2 linked regions of the Streptomyces sp. SN-593 genome follow. The protein of the gene in region 2 interacts with the protein of the main gene of each other region in a pairwise test. Links are inferred from orthologs where the notes say so. Each region holds a gene or a part of one and is shown on either strand. Other genes may lie near its edges.

Region 1 (3,433 bases), 5.0 Mb from region 2 along the record:
CGGCGAACGGCCTGCTCTTCCTCGACGCACCCGTCCTGGGCACCAAGGCCCCCGCCGAAAGCGGTGAGTTGACGGTGCTGGTGGCCGGTCCCGCCGCGGCGCGGGCGCTGGCCGGGCCGGTCTTCGAGGCGATCGGCAGCCGGGTCCTCCTGGTCGGCGACGACGGGGGGAGCGGCGCCGCGAGCGCGCTGAAGCTGGTGCTCAACAGTTGGGTGCTGGCCGTCACCAGTGCCGCGGGCGAGGTGATGGCGCTGGCGGAGGGGCTCGGCGTGGACCCGGACCGCTTCTTCGAGGCGATCGAGGGCGGGCCGATGGACACCCCGTACCTCCGGCTGAAGGCAGGGGCGATCCGCTCCGGCGACTACAGCCCGTCCTTCACGGTCGAGGGCGCGTGGAAGGACCTGCGGCTCATCGCGGACGCGGGCGAGCGGCACGGAGTACGGCTCGACCTCGCGGCCGCCGGCGCCGAACGCTTCCGCCGTGCCACCGAACAGGGGCACGGCGGAAAGGACATGGCGGCGAACTACTTCGCGAGCTTCCCGGGGGCCTGACCCCGCGTGGCCACCCCGTCCGGGCGGTCACGGGACGCAGGGCCCCGCGACTTCGCGGACGGGGCACCCCCGGGGGAGCCGTTACTGCGGCAGCGTCCGCAGCGCCAGGACCACGTTGTGGCCGCCGAAACCGAAGGAGTCGTTGAGCGCGGCGATGGTGCCGGCGGGCAGCGGGCGCGGCTCGCCGCGGACGACGTCCGCGTCCATCTCGGGGTCCGGGTTCTCCAGGTTGATCGTGGGCGGGGCGAGCCGGTTGTGGAGCGCGAGGACGGTTGCCACCGTCTCGATCCCGCCGGCGCCGCCGAGCAGGTGCCCGGTCATCGACTTGGTGGCGGAGATCGCCATGTGGTCCACGTCGTCCCCGAACACCTTGCGCAGCGCCTTCAGTTCGGCGATGTCCCCCTGCGGGGTGGAGGTCGCGTGCGCGTTGGCGTGCACGATCTCCGCCGGCTTGATGTCGGTGTTCTCCATCAGGTGCTGGAGCGCGGAGGCGATCCCGCGGCCGGACGGCTCGGGCTGCGTGATGTGGTGCGCGTCGGCCGAGATGCCCTGGCCGACCGCCTCGCAGTAGGCGCGCGCGCCGCGTGCGGCGGCGTGCTCCGCCGACTCCAGGACCACCACGCCGGCGCCCTCGCCGAGCACGAAGCCGTTGCGGGCCGCGTCGTACGGACGGGAGGCGCCCTGCGGGTCCTCGTTGTTCTTGGACATCGCCATCATGTTGCCGAAGGCCACGATGGGCAGCGGGTGGATGGCCGCCTCGGTGCCGCCGGCGACCACCACGTCGGCCCGGCCGGTGCGGATCATCTCGATCGCGTAGCCGATCGCCTCCGCGCCGGACGCGCAGGCGCTGACCGGGGTGTGCACGCCCGCGCGGGCGTTCACGTCGATGCCGACGTTCGCCGCCGGGCTGTTGGGCATCAGCATCGGCACGGTGTGCGGCGAGACCTTGCGGACGCCCTGGTTCCTGAGCACGTCGTACTGGTCGAGCAGGGTGGTGACGCCGCCGATGCCGGAGGCGATCACCGTGCCCAGCCGGTCCGGGTCGACCGAGGGGTCCTCGCCCGCCTTGGCGGTGAACCCGGCGTCCGCCCACGCCTCGCGCGCCGCGATCAGCGCGAACTGCGCGCTGCGGTCGAGCTTGCGGGCGACCGGGCGGGGCAGCACCTCGCCCGGCTCCACCGCGACGCGGGCGGCGATGCGCACCGGCAGTTCGGCGGCCCAGTCCTCCGTCAGCGTCCGGACCCCGGACCGGCCGGCCAGCAGTGCTTCCCAGGTCGACGCGCTGTCGCCACCCAGTGGTGTGGTTGCTCCGATACCGGTGACGACCACGGTGTGATTGGTCGGGCTCACAGGAATTGTCTCTCCACGTCTAGAAGGGCGGGCGACAGGCGCGTCGTCCCGGTGTTCACGGGCCCGCGCGGGACCCGTCGCGGGGGATGAGGCCGCCGTACGGCCGACTCAGCCCTGTGCCTTGAGGATGTAGTCGACCGCGTCGCCGACCGTCTTGAGGTTCTTGACGTCGTCGTCCGGGATCTTCACGTTGAACCGCTCCTCGGCCGCCACCACGACCTCGACCATGGACAGCGAGTCGACGTCCAGGTCGTCGGTGAAGGACTTGTCGAGCTGCACGTCCTCGGTGGGGATGCCGGCGATCTCGTTCACGATGTCGGCGAGACCCGCGACGATCTCTTCCTTGGTGGCCATGTGTACGGCACTCCTTGATGGTTCGCTTGCGATGCGGCGTGCGGGACTGCGGCGCCGCGAGATGTGTCTAGGGGAGAGTAACGACCGTGGCGGCGTAGACCAGCCCCGCCCCGAAACCGATGATCAGTGCGGTGTCCCCGCTCCTGGCCGCGCCGGAGGCGAGCAGCCGCTCCATCGCCAGCGGGATGGAGGCGGCGGAGGTGTTGCCGGTGGTCTCGATGTCCCGGGCCACCGCGACGTGTTCGGGCAGCTTCAGGGCCTTGATCATGGAGTCGATGATCCGCATGTTGGCCTGGTGCGGGATGAAGGCGTCCAGGTCCTCGGCGGCCACGCCGGCGGCGTCCAGCGCCTCCTGCGCCACCCGGGCCATCTCGTAGACCGCCCAGCGGAAGACCGCCTGGCCCTCCTGGGTGATCGCCGGGAACTTCACCTCGCCGCGCGAGTCGACCGGGAGCTTCGAGACGTCGCCGGACCGGAACTCGTCCCAGGCGACCGTCTGCGTGATGGTGCCGGACTTGTCGCCCTCGGAGCCCCAGACCGTCGGCCCTATGGCGGGCTGCTTGGACGGGCCGAGCACCACCGCGCCCGCGCCGTCGCCGAAGAGGAACGCGGTCGCCCGGTCCTCCTTGTCGGTCAGGTCGCTGAGCCGCTCCACGCCGATCACCAGCACGTGCTTCGCGCTGCCGTCGGTGATCATGCCCTTGCCGAGGGTCAGGCCGTAGGTGAAGCCCGCGCAGCCGGCCGAGATGTCGAAGGCGGCCGGCTTGCCCGCGCCGATCCGGTGGGCGATCTCGGTGGCGACCGCCGGGGTCTGCTTGAAGTGCGAGACGGTCGCGACCACCACGGCGTCGATGTCGGCGGCGTCCAGCCCCGCGTCGGCGATCGCCTTGCCGGCGGCCTCGATCGACATCTCGGCGACGGTCTCGTCCGGCCCGGCCCAGTGCCGGGAGGCGATCCCGGACCGGGACCTGATCCACTCGTCGCTGGACTCGATGTGTTCGAGGATGACCTCGTTGGGGACCACCCGGACCGGGCGGTAGCCGCCGACGCCGACAATGCGTGCGTACGGGGCACCCTTGCTGGGGTTGATCGTGGCTGTCATCGCTGCGGGTGCTCCTTCGTCGCGTCCTGCGGGGTGGAGTCTTCCGGTCGGTCCTGCGGCGGAACGCCCGCCGCCT
Region 2 (4,140 bases):
CCCGCCCACTCCCCGCGGCACGGCTGGAGTCCGCCTCCGGCCCCCGAGGACGGCGATCTGACCCCCCCGCAGCACCTTCCATGCCCACCTGCTCCCCGAGGGAGCGATCGTCAGCGACGAGAGCGTCACTGCCAGCTTCGCCGGCGACGGACCCTGATCCGCACCGACTCCGCCGGCGGCACCCACGACTTCCTGAACTGGCTCACCGCACCGGGACGTTGGTTGTCCTACTCGGTCGGGATGGTCATCACCGACGCAATCCACCAGGCCGTCCTCCTCGTCCCCGCCGCCGCTTGGACGCCCGCAATCGAACCGGACGGCGACGTGCGCGACGGAGCCTGGGTTGCCGAGCTCGCGGGCGACGTGCTCAAGGGCTGGCCGAAGGGCCTGCGGCTGATCGTGCGCAAGGAACGACCGCATCCGGGCACCCAGTTGAGGATCACTGACGCCGACGGCATGCGGATCACGTGCTTCGCGACCAACACGATCGACGTTCCGATCGCGTAGCTGGAGCTGCGGCACCGCCAGCGGGCCAGGGCCGAGGACCGCATCCGTGCCGCCCGCGACACAGGACTGCGAAACCTTCAGTCCGGAAGGTCGCGCGCGTTCTCGATGCTCGGAGAACTAACCCTCAGGATTCCTGGCGCATCACACTAGCGAAGTTCACGCGGCCAACCCTGGACGGCCAGAACAGCCACCTGCTCGAGCACATGCCGGCTGGCTCCGTCGCGGGCGGACTGCGACATGCCTTGCAGTGTCGCTTCGGTGTAGTGGGCCAGGGCCGCGGCGTCGGTCTCCGGCGGCAGGACATGCGCGTCGACGTCGGCCTGGATGCGCTGCTGGAAGGCGGCGATGTGCCGCTCGCGGTGCTGACGTAGCAGGTCGGCGACCTCGGTGCTGCCGGCGGCCTCGACGGTGCACAGCAGCATGCAGCCACGCGGTCTGCCGGGGAGCGTGTGCTCGTGGGCGGCCTCTCGCAGCACCCGCGTGATCGCTTGCCTGGCGGTCGGCTCCTGGCCGAGGGCGTGGGTGATGTATCCACCGTACCGATCCGCGTACACCTCGACGGCTTCGTTGAACAAAGCCCGTTTGTCGCCGAACGCAGCGTACAGGCTGGGCGAACCGATGCCGAGCGCGGCGGTCAAGTCGCTGATCGAGGTCGCCTCGTAGCCGTTCGTCCAAAACAGCTTGATCGCAACGTCCAGCGCGGCGTCCCGGTCGAAGGAGCGTGGTCGCCCCCTGGGGCGCGTCGGTGTCGGCATGGCGCAATTGTATAACGGGTGCTGCAGAAAGATGTGGGCGGGCGGGTCGGTGTGAGCAGGGGATGCCTGCGGGCCGACGGGCCGGCTCCAGCGCGAGGAGCGGGCTCGAGGTCGGCGATCGGTTCACACATCTGCTAACGTCCATTTCTGTAGTGACCACTAGAGAAAGGTGTCGATGATGCCGAGCAGTGGGTGTCTGCGGCCCAGGCGGTTCAACCGCGTCGAAGCTGGCCCTGCCGACCGGGAGACAGTTGTGCTGCTGCACGCCGTCGGCCTGGACCTGACGTACTGGGACCGCCAGATCGAAGCCCTTGCCGATCGCTATCGGGTGGTAGCCGTCGACTTGCCCGGTCACGGGATGTCCGACCCTCCGCCTCGAAACGCGGGCATCGGCCACCTGGCACAGGACGTCGCCGACATCGTCGAGGCCGATGCGGGGGGCAGCGCCCACATCGTCGGTCATTCCTTCGGCGGAATGATCGCCCAGCAGCTCGCGCTGTCGCGTCCCGGCCTAGTGAAGAGCCTCACGCTGATCGCGACGGCGGCGACATTCACCGACGAGACGCGCGCGTTCATGCGCAGCCACGCAGCGTCCGTGCGCCAGGACGGCATGGGCGCCGTCGTGCCGCTCGTGACCAACTGGCTTGCTCCGGCCACGGTAGAGCGCCGACCGGACATACTCGACCGACTCGAGAAGTCGATCCGCGCCATGGACGCTGCCGTGTACGCACCCGCATGGGACCGGATCGCACATTTCGACGCAGCGGACCAACTGGCGGCACTAACCTGCCCGACCCTGGTAGTGGCCGGAGGACGGGACACCAACACTCCAGTAGCCGACGTCACCCTGCTGGCGAAGGCCATCCCGCATGCCGAGCTCAGCGTGATCGCTGATGCCGCGCACATGATTCCGCTCGACACCCCGGACCGGCTCAACAAGGAATTGCTCGGCTTTCTGGCCACTGTCGGGCCCTGTCCACGGACGCGGTAGGGATTCAGGTGAGCGCCGTCGGTGGCTGGTCCGGCGCGACGGCAGCCGGCTGAAGCCCGTGGTGAGCAACTGGCTCGGGTCACCGCGGAAGGGGTTGCCGAGGCTGTCGCCCTCAGCACGGTGCTGAACCTGGGATCCGGGCGTGTTCCTCGACGCTCTCGCCCGACACGCCACGGGTCCCCGTAAGCGGTGGCGAGAACCTGGCGGGCCGACCCGCGAAGGCGCGGATCCGGCACGTCCCGATCATCCATCAGCTACCGGGGGGAAATCCTTCATGACCATCGCCATCGCCTACGCGGCTCCCTCGGCGAAAGCTCCGCTGGAGCCCCCGACGATCGAGCGCCGCGCAGCTCTGGGGTGACCACCCGGAGCCTGCCATGGCGAGTCCTGCGGCGACGACGATGTCGGCCGATGTCGGCCAGTCGCCGCCGCCGCAGGCAGACGGCTGTGTCACACGCCCCCGGAGATGAACAACCTCAGCAGGTCGGGGGACGCGCGAGGTTGAAAATCAAGCTCAGCGGGGACAGGTCGACCCGACGTGGAACGGGCGGCATTCACAAGCCGAGAGCCTCGGCCTGGTCGAGGGTGTTGCGCAGCAGGCGCACGGAGGCGATGTCGACCATGGTTCCGTCCACGGCGACCGCCCCCAGTCCGCGCGTCTTGGCCTCGCCGAAAGCGGCGACCAGCTTGCGGGCCTGGGCGATCTCCTCGTCTGTGGGGCGGAACTCCTCGTTGGCCAGGGCGATCTGGCTGGGATGGATGGCCCACTTGCCGGAGAAGCCGAGGGTGTGGGCGAGGCGGGCCTGCTGCTGGTAACCGTCAGGGTCGCTGAAGTCGGCGAAGGGGCCGTCGACGGCCGCGATCCGGGCGGAGCGGGCCGCAATGGCGATCTTGTTGCGGGCGTAGTGCCAGAGGTCGCCGGGGTAGCCGCCGTCGGAGGCGCCGATCGCCGCGACCCGGACCCCTTGGGAGGCGGAATAGTCCCCGGGGCCGAAGATCAGTGCCTCCAGGCGGGGTGAGGCATGGGCGATCTCCTCCGTGGCGATCATCGCCTCGACTTCCTCGATGAGGACCTCGATGCCGATCCGCTTGGTCAGGCCGAGGTCGGTCTCGATCTGCGTGAGCAGGCGGTCCACCCACCACACGTCTCGCGCGGACTTCACCTTGGGCACGATGACGATGTCCAGGGCGTCCCGAGCGCCGGTGACCACGTCGAGGATGTCGCGGTAGGCGTAGTGGGTTTCCAGGTCGTTGATCCGCACGGCCCGGGTGGCCGGCCGCCAGTCGTGGTTGAGCAGAGCGTGCACGATCTTGGCTCGTGCGGCTGGTTTCTCGGCGGGCGCGACGGAGTCTTCGAGGTCGCAGAAGACCAGGTCGGCGTCGCTGCTGGCAGCCTTGGCGAGCATCTTCTCGTTGCTTCCGGGGGTGGACAGTTCACTGCGGCGCGTTCGCATGGCATGCCTCCGATGAAAGACGGGACGGGGAAACGAGGTGGCGGGTGATCAGCGGTCTTAGCCCGCTGAGGTACCGGGGCCGAGAATCTCGGCCGTGTGCTCGCCCAGCAGGGGAGCGCGGTGGTGGACGGCGGCGCCGGAGCCGGCGAACTTGATGGGCTGTCCGGCCACGGTGACCGTCCGTGCGCTGCCGGGGTGCTCGATGTCGACGAGCATCTCGCGGGCACGAAGGTGTGGATCGGCGTACAGGTCCGCCGCGGTGTTCACCGGACCGCAGGGCACGTCCGCGGCGACGGCCGCCACCACCTGGGCGGAGGTGCGCTGCGTGGTCCACTCCTCGATGACGGCGCGGACCTTGTCGCGTACGGCGACCCGCGCGTTGTTGGTGGCGTAGCGCGGGTCCTCGGCGAGGTCGGGCCGTCCGAGGGCGGTG

The links. The genes of interacting proteins can lie anywhere in the genome.
Region 1: the proteins of RVR_RS31685 (region 2) and RVR_RS10160 interact in binary tests that used the Escherichia coli proteins (3 or more experiments, as listed by UniProt). The link is inferred for Streptomyces sp. SN-593 from one-to-one orthologs.

What each region holds. Positions count from the first base shown.
Region 1 is NZ_AP018365.1:2,471,519-2,474,951, reverse strand. The notes cover bases 633-3,433. They hold RVR_RS10160 (acyl carrier protein), read right to left. Parts: upstream 2,256-3,433; coding sequence 2,010-2,255; downstream 633-2,009. Other genes in these bases: RVR_RS10150 (ACP S-malonyltransferase), read right to left, coding at 3,354-3,433; RVR_RS10155 (ketoacyl-ACP synthase III), read right to left, coding at 2,323-3,357; fabF (beta-ketoacyl-ACP synthase II), read right to left, coding at 633-1,901. In the rest of the region: RVR_RS10170 (NAD(P)-dependent oxidoreductase), read left to right, coding at 1-551. UniProt on the Escherichia coli protein: Carrier of the growing fatty acid chain in fatty acid biosynthesis.
Region 2 is NZ_AP018365.1:7,446,285-7,450,424, forward strand. What follows is about bases 508-3,384. They hold RVR_RS31685 (alpha/beta fold hydrolase), read left to right. Parts: upstream 508-1,515; coding sequence 1,516-2,253; downstream 2,254-3,384. Other genes in these bases: RVR_RS31680 (TetR/AcrR family transcriptional regulator), read right to left, coding at 654-1,262; RVR_RS31690 (HpcH/HpaI aldolase/citrate lyase family protein), read right to left, coding at 2,808-3,384. Outside these bases: RVR_RS31670 (thiamine pyrophosphate-binding protein), read left to right, coding at 1-61; more of RVR_RS31690, read right to left, coding at 3,385-3,707; RVR_RS31695 (CaiB/BaiF CoA transferase family protein), read right to left, coding at 3,765-4,140. UniProt on the Escherichia coli protein: The physiological role of BioH is to remove the methyl group introduced by BioC when the pimeloyl moiety is complete. It allows to synthesize pimeloyl-ACP via the fatty acid synthetic pathway through the hydrolysis of the ester bonds of pimeloyl-ACP esters.